One region of the Mesorhizobium sp. BHscii genome, then DNA from elsewhere that is predicted to be linked to it. Evidence: predicted binding sites of a transcription regulator. Region 1 holds the regulator's gene; each other region holds the start of a gene.
What was found. The regulator PhoB, encoded in region 1, activates phosphate uptake and scavenging genes when phosphate is short. The targets are predictions, from matches to a motif close to TGTCATNNANCTGTCAT.
Positions count from the first base shown of each region.

Region 2: a site for PhoB is predicted at 2,317-2,333, ahead of ACWTU7_RS06900 (esterase-like activity of phytase family protein). Genes of this name have one in related genera too.
Region 3: a site for PhoB is predicted at 2,268-2,284, ahead of pstS (phosphate ABC transporter substrate-binding protein PstS). Genes of this name have one in related genera too.

Region 1 covers NZ_JBSPKW010000006.1:92,637-97,135, reverse strand. The annotation lists gene pstA (phosphate ABC transporter permease PstA) at 1-264, shown strand, start outside; gene pstB (phosphate ABC transporter ATP-binding protein PstB) at 277-1,092, shown strand; gene phoU (phosphate signaling complex protein PhoU) at 1,131-1,838, shown strand; gene phoB (phosphate regulon transcriptional regulator PhoB) at 1,855-2,544, shown strand; gene ACWTU7_RS11325 (ROK family protein) at 2,715-3,962, opposite strand; gene xylF (D-xylose ABC transporter substrate-binding protein) at 4,213-4,499, shown strand, end outside.
Region 2 covers NZ_JBSPKW010000003.1:344,327-348,825, reverse strand. The annotation lists gene ACWTU7_RS06900 (esterase-like activity of phytase family protein) at 59-2,257, opposite strand; gene ACWTU7_RS06895 (glycoside hydrolase family 25 protein) at 2,402-3,418, opposite strand; gene ACWTU7_RS06890 (hypothetical protein) at 3,648-3,872, opposite strand; gene ACWTU7_RS06885 (GFA family protein) at 4,006-4,404, opposite strand.
Region 3 covers NZ_JBSPKW010000013.1:180,101-184,599, forward strand. The annotation lists gene ACWTU7_RS19365 (Na/Pi cotransporter family protein) at 1-964, opposite strand, end outside; gene pstS (phosphate ABC transporter substrate-binding protein PstS) at 1,049-2,143, opposite strand; gene ACWTU7_RS19375 (2OG-Fe(II) oxygenase) at 2,580-3,323, opposite strand; gene ACWTU7_RS19380 (NfeD family protein) at 3,721-4,499, shown strand, end outside.

The DNA of each region.
Region 1 (4,499 bases):
GGCACCATCCTCGGAATGGCGCATGCGCTCGGCGAAACCGCGCCGTTGCTGATGATCGGCATGGTCGCCTTCATCGTCGACATTCCCGGCGGCTTCACCGATCCTGCGACGATCCTGCCGGTGCAGATTTTCATGTGGGCGGATTTCCCGGAAGCCGGGTTCCAGCAGAAGACTTCGGCGGCGATTTTGATTTTGCTGGTGTTTTTGGTCATCATGAACGCCATTGCGGTGATACTGCGCAGGCGCTTCGAGCGGCGCTGGTAAGGGGTAGAGGAAATGAACATCATGACGGAAGCCGGCGTCGAACAGAAACTGAGCAGCGGAACCAATGCCCCTTCGATCAAGATGAAGGGCGAAAAGGTCTCTGTTCATTACGGCGAGAAGCGAGCTCTGTTCGACGTGGACCTCGATGTCCGCGAAAACCAGGTGACGGCGTTGATCGGCCCATCGGGCTGTGGCAAGTCGACCTTCCTGCGTTGCCTGAACCGAATGAACGACACGATCGATATCGCGCGGGTGAGCGGCAAGATAACGCTCGACGGCGAGGATGTTTACGACCCGAAAATCGATGTCGTCGAGCTGCGAGCTCGCGTCGGCATGGTATTCCAGAAGCCGAACCCGTTTCCGAAGTCGATCTATGAAAACGTCGCCTACGGTCCGCGCATTCACGGCCTGGCCAGGAGCAAGTCCGAGTTGGACGGCATCGTTGAATCGAGCCTGAAGAAAGCCGGTCTGTTCAACGAGGTCAAGGATCGCCTGCTCGAGGCGGGCACCGGTCTCTCCGGCGGACAGCAGCAGCGCCTGTGCATCGCGCGCGCCATCGCCGTGTCGCCGGAAGTGATTCTGATGGACGAGCCCTGTTCGGCGCTGGATCCGATCGCCACCGCCCGCGTCGAGGAACTGATCGACGAACTGCGCCAGAACTACACGATCGTCATCGTCACCCACTCGATGCAGCAGGCAGCCCGCGTGTCGCAACGCACGGCGATGTTCCATCTCGGCTACCTGGTCGAGGAGGGCGCAACCGACAAGATGTTCACCAATCCCGACGACAAGCGCACCCAGGACTACATCACCGGCCGGTTCGGCTGAGCGGTCCGGCGGCGAATTTCGAACACGAGGACAGGATCATGGGTGAACACACCGTCGCATCTTTCGACGAGGAACTGGAGCACATCGACAGGCTGATCCGCGACATGGACGAGCTCGCCGCCGCGATGGTCGCAGCCTCGATCCGCGCGTTGCTTGCGTCAGACAATGCGATGGCGCAGCGTGTCGTCTCGGACGACGCCATCATGGATGCGCGGCAGCGCGAACTCGACGATAGCGCGATCACGCTGATCGCCAAGCGGCAGCCGATGGCGCAAGATCTGCGCGCCGTGGTTGGCGCAATCCGCATGGCCGGCGATCTCGAGCGCATCGGCGATTTGGCCAAAAACATAGCCAAGCGGGTCAGCGCAGTCGGGCAGAGCGCCACGCCGCGTAATCTGTCGCACGGTATCGACGCGATGGCGGATCTCGTTCTTGTGCAGCTCCGCGGGGTGGTCGAGCACTATGTGTCGCGCAATGCCGGCGCGTTGAAAGAGCTGCGCGCCGACGACCAGAAGATCGACGTGAAGTACACGGCGGTTTTCCGCGAACTCCTGACCTACATGATGGAGGATCCGCGCAACATCACCGCCTGCACGCATCTTCTGTTTTGCGCCAAGAATCTCGAACGCATCGGCGATCATGTCACCAACATCGCCGAAAACGCCTACTTTGTCGTGACCGGGCAGCAATTGCCGGCGGATCGCCCGAAGCTCGACGAAACGACGATGTCGGCGCCGGCGACATGACAGGAGTGACCGGCCGATGATCGCGCCGCGCATCATGGTGGTGGAGGATGAAGAGCCGCTGGGCGTCCTCCTCCGCTACAATCTGGAATCCGAAGGCTATCAGGTCGAGGTGGTGACGCGCGGCGACGAGGCCGAAATCCGGCTGCAGGAAAATGTGCCCGATCTTCTGGTGCTCGACTGGATGGTGCCGGCGGTTTCGGGCATCGAGCTTTGCCGGCGCCTTCGGGTGCGTCCCGAAACCGAGCGGCTGCCGATCATCATGCTGACCGCGCGCGGCGAGGAGAGTGACCGGGTTCGCGGCCTTTCCACCGGAGCCGACGACTATCTGGTCAAGCCGTTCTCGACACCGGAATTCATGGCCAGGGTCAAGGCGCTGCTGCGCCGCGCCAAGCCGGAAGTACTGTCCAGCGTGCTGAAGGTCGGCGACATCATGCTCGATCGCGAATCGCACAGGGTCTATCGCAAGAAGAGTGAGATCCGGCTCGGACCGACCGAATTCCGGCTGCTCGAATTCATGATGCGGCACCCGGGTCGGGTCTTCTCGCGCAGCCAGTTGCTCGACAATGTCTGGGGCGAGACGATCTACATCGACGAGCGCACGGTGGACGTCCATGTCGGCCGGTTGCGCAAGGCAGTCAACAACGGCCGCATGCCCGATGTCATCCGCACCATCCGCGGCGCGGGCTATGCGATCAGGGAAGACTAGGGATGTGCTGATATTCAGGTGATGCCGGCCTGCGAACGCCGGCTTCCTGCGCTTCCGGTGCTCACGTACCAAAAAGTACGCTCCGCTCCGGTTCTCGGAACCCACTCTCGACTCGGCCTGACCTGAATCTCAACACCACCCCAAGTCGCCGGGGAGCCCTGCCTTCGAGTTCAAGCCACGTTCTTTCCGACCGAGCCGGCTCGTGCCTGGATGCTCGGCGCGAAGATCTCCTGGTCGATGAAGCTCAGCGCCCGCATGGCGCAGCCTTCTCGGATCAGCGGCAGTTCGTTCGGCTCGGTGTCGAAGGAAATCGAACCTGAATGCTGGCCGCCGGCGGTCTGGGCGATGGCCTCGCGCAGGGCCGGCTCGATCAGGTCGAAGGCGGCAGCGCTGGCACCGACCATGGCGACCGGCGCCGGATCGATCAGCGCGAACAGGCTGCCGAGCCCGAAGCCGAGCGCCTCGCCGGCCTTGCGGTAGGCTTCGCGCTCCGGTCCGTCCGTCTCGCGCGCCCGGGCCGCCAGTGCCCGCATCTCGGCGTCGCTGACATCGGCGACCGGCTCGGCGTTCTCGCTCAATCGCCTTGCGTTGCGCCAGATAGCGTAGTTGCCGGCATAAGCCTCGACGCAACCGCGCCGCCCGCAGCGGCAAAGCGCGCCGCCCGGCCGATGAATCATGTGGCCGAATTCGCCGCCTGAGGAATGGGTGCCGGTGAACAGTTCGCCCTTCAGCACCAGCCCCATACCGATGCCATGCGAGAGCAGGATGGCGATGAAATCGTCGCGGTAGCGATCCGGGTCGCGCCAGCGCAGCGCCACGGCCATCATGTTGCAGTCGTTCTCCATGATGGCCGGGATGCCGAACTCGCGTTCCAGAATGTCGGCGAAGGCGATGTTCGTCTGCGGCGTGATCGGCGACCACAACATGGCGCGCGCATGGGAATCGGTAATACCCTGGATCGCCAGCGCGATGCGGGCGACGCTTTGGACCTCGAGGTCGGGGTCTTCGAGCCGGCGCCGGACGATGGCGACACATTCGTCGATCAGCTCGTCGCGCGACATGGTCAGCGTGTCCAGCCGGCGCTGTTCCTCGGCGACCACTTGTCCGGCATAGTCGATGACAGCGACCGACAGGAAATTCAGCGACAATACGACGGCCAATACCGCAGCGGCTTCCGGATTGAGGCTGAGGCCAACCTGCGGCCTGCCACGTTTCAGCGAAACGGTCTCACTCGCCTTGCTCTCGGCCAGGATGCCTTCCTGGATCAGGTCGGAAGAGATCGCCGATATGGTCGAATGGCTGAGGCCGGTGGTTGCGGCGATCTCGGTCCGCGACGGCTGGCCTGCGCGGCGAACGGCCGAAATAACCATCGCCCGGTTGCGCCGGCGCAAATCGTCATGGCGGATCCCAACCGACATTGTTTCGCTTCCTCCTTGGCGCGGCCGCTCATGAATCGGAAGCCGTCGGGCCGACAAATACTGGCAGAAGCAGAAGGACCTGTCATTGTTTATTCCGAGGCTCGAAAAAAAGCCGGCAGGACACCAAAATCCATCAGAATTCATGTACAGTGCTTCGGCGTTGGATCAATATTTTTTCGAGTCTCGAAAAAGCCTTTGTGCAGGCCTTCGGGCCAGTTGGTCGCGCCGTACGCGGCGCAGGAGGAATATCATGAAGAGATTCACAGCCGCCATTCTGGCGTGGGTCGCCATGTCGCTGACGCTCGCGTCGGTCGCACAGGCGAAGGACAAGGTCATTGGTGTTTCGTGGTCGAATTTCCAGGAAGAGCGCTGGAAGACCGACGAAGCCGCCATGAAGTCGGCGATCGAGGCCGCCGGCGACAAGTATATTTCCGCCGATGCACAGTCCAATCCCGGCAAGCAGCTGACCGACGTCGAGAGCCTGATCTCGCAGGGCGCCAACGCGCTGATCATCCTTGCGCAGGATGCCTCGGCCAT
Region 2 (4,499 bases), on a different contig from region 1:
AAGCCACGCCTTCCCTTCCCCCTTGTGGGCCCACAGGGGGAGAAGGGAAGAACTGCCCTCAGTTCACAGCGCTGATGTTGCCCAAGCGGAGAAACAGCGTTTCGCCGGAAGAATCGTCGACGCCGTCATTGTCAGTGGCGACGAAGATGTCGCCGTTCTTGTCGATGGTGAAACCTTCGACCTTGTCGATGACATAGCCGTTGGTGGCCGATTTCAGGTCGCCGATGATGTCGCGCACCAGCGTCTTTTCGACCAGCGGCAGTTCGCCACCGAGCTTGGCCGGTTTGAAAGCGTCGAGCGCCACCGAATAGACGCGCTTTACCTTGGCCAGGTCGCCGATCTGGTTGTCGCGTTCGAGGATGTAGAGCTTGCCGTCATGCGCGGTGATCTCCGACAGGCCCATCCAGCCAGCGTCGGTCGCTTCGAGCGGATAGCGCACCGCCGACCATTCCTTGGCCTTCGGCTTGTAGGCCAGAAGCTTGACCTGGCCCTTCGGATCGTCGGCCCATTCGCGCTGCACCGCCATCACCAGCGTCAGGTCGTCGCCCTCGCCGATGGTGGTGATGCCTTCGAGGCCGAAGCGGGTCTGATGGGCGAGCAATTCCATCGGGAAGCCGATTTCCTGCTTGATCTCGCCCTTGTCGTTGACGTGTAGGATGGCGTGCGGGACGAGCTTTGCCGGATCGCCTTCATTGGCCAGCCAGAAGCCGCCTTCACCATCGGCGACGATGCCTTCGATGTCGAGCTTCTGTGCAGGATGGCCGCCACGCGTGACAATGGTCTTGCCGGTGATCAGCGCTGGCGTCTGCGTGGCATCGATCTCGAAGATCGAGGGCGCGTTGGCGTAGAACGAGTCCGAGGCCGCGAAGAGCTTGCCGGCAGTGTCGCCGGCCGCGAGCGCCGAAAGCGCACCCCAGCCGAGCGGCGTGCCGTCTGACGTGAGCTTTGCCGTGATCATCGGGTAAGTGGCGGGACCCTCGGAGCGCTCGTAGATCATCACGTGCGAGCGGGCGAGCCCGTCCTCGAACAGGTCGGCCTCGTTGGCGGTGACCAGGAGATTGCGCGACGGGATCGCGACCAGGCCTTCCGGACCGATGCCGGACGGCAGGATCTGGACAAACTGAGGCTCCGCACCCGTGTCCTTGTAGACGCCGAAAACGGAGCCACGCTCCGAAGCGACGAAAATCAGTCTGTCTTCGCCGAAGGCGCCGGTATCGAGACCTTCCGGCTCCACGCCCTTCTTGTCGCGGTCGTCGGGATAATGGCCGGCATTGGCGACCTCGTACTCGAAGGACGGGCCGGATTCGTAGAGAACCTCGCCCTTCTTGCTGAAGATCGTGAAGCCGCGCGAGCCGCCTTTGTAGTCGCCTTCGTTGGCGACGACGAGACGATCATTGTCGAGCCATTTCACGGCGTCGGGTTCGCGTGCGACGTTTTCGATTTTGCCGTCGAATGAAAAGGCGCCGTTCTTCTTGGTGTCGATCTTGTCCAGCGTGACGGAGCCTGCCGAGAAGTGCGTGACGATCGCGCCGGTTTCGGCGTTGATGATGGCGACGTGGTTGTTTTCCTGCAGCGTGACCGCTATTTCGCCGGCCTCGTTGAAGGCGACGAATTCCGGCTCCGGATCTTCCGCCGCAACCTCGGCAATGCCCGCCAGGTTCACGCTCTTCATCGTCGCGCAATCAGGCTGGCCTTCGGTCATCGTGAAAATCTTGAGGTCGCCCGCCGGCATCTGCGGAATTTCTCCGTCGTTCAGCTCCTCGTCGCGCTCGTTCTCGATGGCGATGGCCAGGAACTTGCCGTCCTTGCTGAACGCCAGCGAGTCCGGCTGGCCGCCGAGGTCGCAGGTGCCTTCGATCGCCTTGGAGGCAAGGTCGATGACGGTGAGGTTGCCCGAAGGCTTGGCTTTGCTCTTCGACGTGTTGACGCCGGCCAGCACCTTGCCGCTAATGACCACGACCGACGTCGGCTCGCCCTCGATCTTGACGATGCCGCCGGCCTTGGGCGCCTTGGGGTCGGTGATGTCGATGAAGCCGACGGCGCCGAGCGGGCTGTCGGAATAGACCAGCGTCATGCCGTCTTCGGTCGCCGTGATGATCTCGGACGAAGTCGGCGTGGTCTGCTCGACGTCCGCCGGGAGGTTTCCGGCGACGGCGAAGCTCGCGACCCGGTTGAACATCATGTCGGCATGGGCCGGCAGCGAAACGGAGGCAGCAAGCGCTGCCGTCAGGACGAAAAGCGCGGAATGGCGGGGCACGGTGGCGTCTCCTGTTCGAATGGAAGCCACCTGCTTTGGGGGAACGACATTTCAAAGCGATGACGGATCCATGACAGTTCTGAGACAGCGGCTTTCTGCGGCCGCGATCAGCACCCCGCAGGCGCGAGCAGCAAGAAGGAACCCCTACTCCGCCTCGGCCACCATCTGCCGCCCACCAACCCAGTTCCGCCAGGCTCTCTCGTCGCCGTGGAAGACGTTGAGGTCGATGCGGCCTCTCACGCCGTGCGACAGGCCGGAGCCGGAATACTGCCAGAACACCCATTTGCGGCCGGGATAGACCTTTGACGGGTGCTGTGCCACCGCGCGCAGCCAGAACGGATAGTCGGGGAAAGCGCCTCTGAGATTGTCGCGGTAGAAATCGGGCGCGGTGTAGATGATGGGCCGCTGGCCGTAGTGGCGCTCGAGCTTGTCCATGAACACCTGCATCTTCTCCAGCACCTTTTGCCGCGACGGCCGCCGCTTGCAGCTGGATTCGCCGTTCCACTCGACATCGATCACCGGCGGCAAGGCGCCCTCGACCCTCGGCACGTTGCGGATGAACCAGTCGGCCTGCTCGCCTGCCGTACGGCACCAGTAGAAGAAATGGTAGGCGCCGCGCTTGAGGCCGGCGGCGTCGGCGTTGCGCCAGTTCTTCATGAACATCGGATCAAGATGATCGCCGCCATCGGTCGCCTTGATGTAGGCGAAGTTCGCGCCCTGCGCGCGCAGCTTTGCCCAGTTCACGTTGCCCTGCCAGCGTGAAACGTCGACGCCGTGAACGGCGAGGTGTCTGGGCGAGGCCTTGCCGAAATTGATCGGCTTGGCGTCACGAAAACGGTAGCGCTGGACCGGCTCGGCGAGGATCGATGCTGCCCGTGCCAGCCGCTTCGGCGCAACCAGGGCAATCGGCTCGACGGGTGGTTCGATGCTGTCGGCAGGGCCTGGAGTGGCCATCGCCACAGTCTGCTCCGTCGCCTCTTCCTGCGCAAAGTCGGGTGCGGCATCGGCCGCACCGACCGACGCCACCGGCGCGGGCGGCCGCACAACGGAGCTGGTCGTCTCGCTGGACGGGACTTGCAGCGCGTCGACGCCGGACGTGGATGTGCAGCCGGCAAGGCAAAGTGACGCGATCGAGAAGATGACGACGCCTGATAACCGCATCTGGACCTGTACGCAGAACACAACAGACCGAGGGCAAGACAACGCCGCCGGACAACCGATCCAGATTACTAACGAGAAATTGCCAACAAAGTTTGAATCAAATTGTTAGGACGAGAGCTGGGCAAACAGAATACATGGCGCCCACTTTATCACCGTAGCGGTGAGAGCTTGGAAACGCCGGCAGGACGGAGACAGCGCGAAGGATCGCCGACGCCTGCAGGCCCGCTGCCTAGCCGCACAGCCATAACTTGTGGCAGCTCTCGGCTACCATGTGAGCGGGCGGTATGAAGCGGTCGGTGACGGGGCGATCGTTGACGACCGGTGCATCATCCCGGCGAACCTTTTCTTCAAGCAGCGAGCGAAGCTCGGCCGGCTGTACGCGGTCACGCTCCATCACGAGCTTGACCATCGGATCGCTCAAAAGCTCATCCAGGGTATTGATTCTGTCTTTCATCCGTCGCCTCCTCGACTGCCGACCCGCACGTAATAGATAGGCGGCAATGATGGCTCGCCAATGACGCTTTGCCGGCTATCTCGTGTCCCGGATGAAAAAATTGGGCACGCTTTGCGCTCAGTTCGCCTGTGCTTCAGTTCGGGGGTGGCGCGCCTTCATATTGCGGCAGGCCGTCGTCAAGCTGCACCCAGGGCTGCTTCGAGGCGGTCCACATATGCATCTGCGGCTTGAATACCGAAGGGGCGTCGAGCGAGCCTGAGGTCACGCCGATGATGCCGGCGGAGTCGCGCCGGGAAAACATCGTCGTGCCGCAGCCCGGGCAGAAGCCGCGCTTGAGATCGGGCGAGGAATTCACCGTCGCCACCGGCCCGTCGATGGTCACGTCGTCGATGCGGAACAGCACGCGTGCGTTGAAGGCCGCGCCCAGCGCCTTCTGGCAGAGCCGGCAATGGCAGACCCGCTCGTTGATCGGCGTGGCATCGGTGCGGTAACGCACCGCGCCGCACAGGCAGCCACCCTGATATTTCGCCATTACCTGCGCCCTCTTTCTGAAGATTGTCGGCAAGGTAGCTACCGGCACAGCAGCGTCAATTGAAAAGCCTTGATACGGCCATCTATGGCTGTGAT
Region 3 (4,499 bases), on a different contig from region 1:
ACGGGAACAGCAACAATGTATTGAAGATGTTGAAGAAGGTCGAGTAAAGGCCGACCGCCACCGGCACCAGGGGAAAGGTCTCCTTGCCGTCGACGATCACCGGAACGGCGGGATCGCCGCCGAAGAACTGCATGGCCCATTCCAGGACCTGCATGGAGACGAAGAACAGCGGGATGGTGATGCACACGCCGATGATGTTGAACGAGATGTGCGCGTAAGCGGTCCGCTTGGCGTTCTTCGAAAGATTGAGCGAAGCCATCCACGAGGTGATCGTGGTGCCGAGATCGGCGCCGAGCGAAAAGGCGACGGCGGTGGTCCAGTCGAGAATGCCAGCGGCGCCAAGACCCATCACAATGCCGATCGTCGCCGAGGACGAATGGATCATGGCGGTCACGCCGGCGGCGATGAACACGCATTTGAGAAGGTTGAGATAGGAGTCGGCCGTGAGGGTTTGCAGCAGGGCCATGACTTCGGGCAGGTTGCGTAGCGGACGCAGGCCGCCGGTCATCAGGTTGAGGCCATAGAAGATCAGCGCGAAGCCCATGCCGGCGAGCGCTATGTTCTTGACCTTTTCGCTTTTGGAGAAGCAATAGACCAGCGAGAACACGCCGGCCAGGATCAATCCGAGCGGACCGAGCGGCAGGGCGATGAGCCCGTTGCCGAGCGTGGTGCCGATATTGGCGCCCATGATCACGCTGATCGCCGGTCTCAAGGCGATGACGCCGGCATTGACCAGGCCGACGACCATGACGCTCATCGCGGTCGACGACTGGATGACGCCGGTGATCAGCGTTCCTGCCAGCACGCCCTTGATCGGCGTTCCGGCGGCTTTGGCGAGAAAGGCGCGCATCCGATTGACCGAAAGCGCCTGAATGCCGTTTGCCATGAAATCGAGGCCGAGCATGAAGATGCCCAACCCGCCGATCACCGGCACGAGGATGTCCTTGAAAATATCGATGTCCATGTCACGCAGTCCCCAACAAGCCGTTTCCACGGCGCGATATGACGTTCAGTTCAGGTGCTGCGCGAGGCAGCCTGGCTCTGTCGCTCAGTTTCCGACGGGCTCCTGCCTTGCCCAGTACTGTTCGATCTGGTCGACGAGCGTCTTCGGCAGAGGCACATAGCCGAGCCCTGCTGCATCGCCCGCACCTTGTGCGAAGGCGAGCCGGAAAAGGTCGTGCACGCGGCGATAGTGATGTTCCGAACGGCCCGAGACCTGAACGATCGCGAACACCGCGGTGCTGATCGGATAGGCGGCGTCGCCGTCTCGATCGGTCAGCGAAGCGAAGAAATCGGTCGTTTGCGCCCAGTCGATGGATGTCGCGGCAGCCTGCACGCCCGCCGGCTCCGGCTTGACGAACTTGCCGGATTTGTTCTCGATCAGCGCGTAGGAAAGGCTTGCGCGCTGGGCCTGGCCGGATTCGGCATAGGCGATCGCGCCTTTCGTGTCATGCACGGCTCGAATGAGGTCCTGTGCGCCTTCGGCATCGGCGCCGAGCGGCCACGAGATCAGCGTATTGGCGCCGTATTTGGTCTTCCACTCGTCGCTGACCGCCGACAGATACTCCGTGAAGACAAAGGTCGAGCCGGAGCCATCCTTGCGGTGAAGGACGCTGATCCTGAGATCGGGCAGCGCCAGACCCGGATTCACCGCCTTGATAGCGGGATCGGACCATGACTGGATCTTGCCCAGATAGATGTCGGCCAGAAGCGGCCCCGTCAGGCGAAGGCTTCCCGGGCCGATGCCGTCGAGATTGACGACGACGGCGATGGCGCCCATCACGATCGGAAACTGCTGGCGGCCGGCCTTCTTGAGTTCGGCGGCGTTGATCGGCGCATCCGTCGCGGCAAAGTCCATGTCCGGCTGATCGAGACGCAGGATGCCGGCGAGCGAGCCGACGATTTCATAGTCAACCTTCCAGTCGGGCGAGATATAGTCGCCGCCATCCGCGCGGGCGTTCTCGTAGGCCGTTGCCCATTTGCCGATGATCGGGGCAGCCAGTGTCGATCCGGCGCCGCGAATAGGCTCGGCCTGTGCAGCGGCCCCGATCATCAAGGCAACAGCGAGCGTGATGGCGCCACTTGATCCCGTTATTTTCGCCCATTTGCGCCGTAGTAACGCAAAGCTTGCTGCAAACATCATGGCGACCCCCGACTATACTGCGCAAACGAATAGCTACTTTTCAGTCTTGGCAGACATCAACAGTCATCCGCCCGGCGAGCGAACGCCGGCCGAGAAACAACATCGCTCATCGTATGAACCTTGGTTAACGATTGAATGACAAAGATCTTTGTGGGTGAAACTTTTTTATTTTGGATTTTCTGCGATCGCTTGTCGTGCCGGTCGCTCGGACTCCTATGAAGAATTGGGGGTTCGATGGACTGGAACCCAACGTTGCGCCTCGCGCGGCTCACCCTTCTCCCCTCGTGGGAGAAGGTGTCGCCGAAGGCGACGGATGAGGGGTGTTCCAGCTTGGCAACGACGGCGCTCCGTCCAACACCCCTCAACCGTCTTGGCGCTGCGCGCCAATCCACCTTCTCCCACAAGGGGAGAAGGGAGAAGGAAGTCTACAACACCTTTACTTCGCGTCGTGGAAGATAATGCCGACGGTGTGGCGCAGGCCGGAGCGAAGCCGGCTGACGCCGTGCCTGAGATTGACGCGGTAGCTGCCTTTGCTGCCCTGGACCGGACGATTGTGGACCGCGAAGGCGACGGCATCGCCCTGGCGTAGCGGCACCACCTCGGCGCGGCTCTGCATGCGCGGGCGCTGTTCGGTCAGCACGAACTCGCCGCCGGTGAAGTCCTCGCCGGGTTCGGACAGCAGAATCGCCACCTGCAGCGGGAAGGCAATATCGCCGTAGAGATCCTGATGCAGGCAGTTGAAGTCGCCGGCAACGTATTGCAGCAGAAGCGGCGTCGGCCGCGTCTGGCCCTGCTCGTGGCATTGCTTAAGGAACGCGGCGTGTTCGTCCGGGTAGCGCTGGGCGATGCCCATGCGGTCGTTCCACTCGTTGGCGACCGCTGCAAGGCGCGGATAGAGCGCGGTGCGCAAGCCGCCGATCAGCTCGGGCAAGGGGTAGCGGAAATAGCGGTACTCGCCCTTGCCGAAGCCGTGCCGCGCCATGTGGACATGGCTGCGGAAATGGCTTTCGTCGGGATAGAGCCCGGCGATCTCTCGGCACTCCTGCGGTGTCAGCAGCTTTTCCATCACGGCGCAGCCGTAGCCGCTCATCTCCTCGGCCAGTGCCTGCCAATCATATCCGGCGACCCGCGCTTCCGCCGATCGGACCGCTGCTTTCGAACCTATCGAATGAATGGTCATGGCTTTGCCTCCTCTGGCTTCATCGGCTTCTGCAATCAGATGGGTGAAGCAGCGCACGCAAACCACCCGTTTCATGCCAACGGGTTAGGCACAGGGTGAAGCTGCCGATCTCCCCCGCATATGGGGGTCCCCCTCATCCGGCCGCTTCCCGGCCACCTTCTCCCCGCCGGGGAGAGGAGGCAGCACCGGCGCTGCCAATCTCCTCTCCCCTCGGAGAGAGGGTCGGATTGCCCCGAATTGCCCTTCGCAATTCGGTTGGCAATCCGGGTGGGGGGCACTTGCCGATATGTGATTGCCTCGTCACCCAGCGGAGGGGGATCGCCATTGCGCCGCTGCGCGCGCCGCAGCATGGATTTCGGCAAAATCGGGCCCATATCCCTGATAGGGAGCTTTGAGCGTGAAACTCGCGCGTGTAGCCCTGATTGCCGCGGCTTTTGTAGCCGCTGTGGCTGTTTGTTCCTCTTCCGCAACCGGAGAGGCGAACGGCCGAGAGAGGACTGCGCTGCGCATCGAGATAGACGGCGCCATCGGTCCGGCGAGCGCCATGCAGTTCGAGGAAGCGCTGGCGGTGGCCGCAGAACGGAACGCCGAGGTTTTCATCCTGCAGATGAACACGCCCGGCGGGTTGGTCACCAGCATGCGTGAGATCATCGCCGACATCCTCGCCTCGCCGGTTCCCGTCATCGGCTATGTCGCGCCCGCCGGCGGGCATGCGGCGAGCGCCGGAACCTACATCCTCTACGCAACCCATGTGGCGGCGATGGCGCCCGGCACCAATCTGGGCGCGGCAACGCCGATCGAGATGGGCGGGCCGCTGCCATCCTTTCCCGGCGGCGACGACAGGAACAATGGCCCGGAAGCCGGCAAGGACCCGAAGAACCCACCGTCGGGCGATGCGATGATCGCCAAGGCGACGAACGACGCGGTTGCCCTGATCCGCAGCCTGGCTGAACTGCGCGGGCGCAATGCCGATTGGGGTGAAAAGGCCGTGCGCGAGGCGGCCAGCCTGTCGGCCAGCGCGGCGCTGCAGGAACGTGTCGTCGACTTCGTCGCCCGCGACACGACCGAACTGCTTCAGCTGGCCGACGGCCGGACGGTCGAGATCGCCGGCAGGAAAGAGGTGTTGGCGACCAAAGGGCTGCCGGTTGAAACGCTGGAGCCTGGCTGGCTCATCCG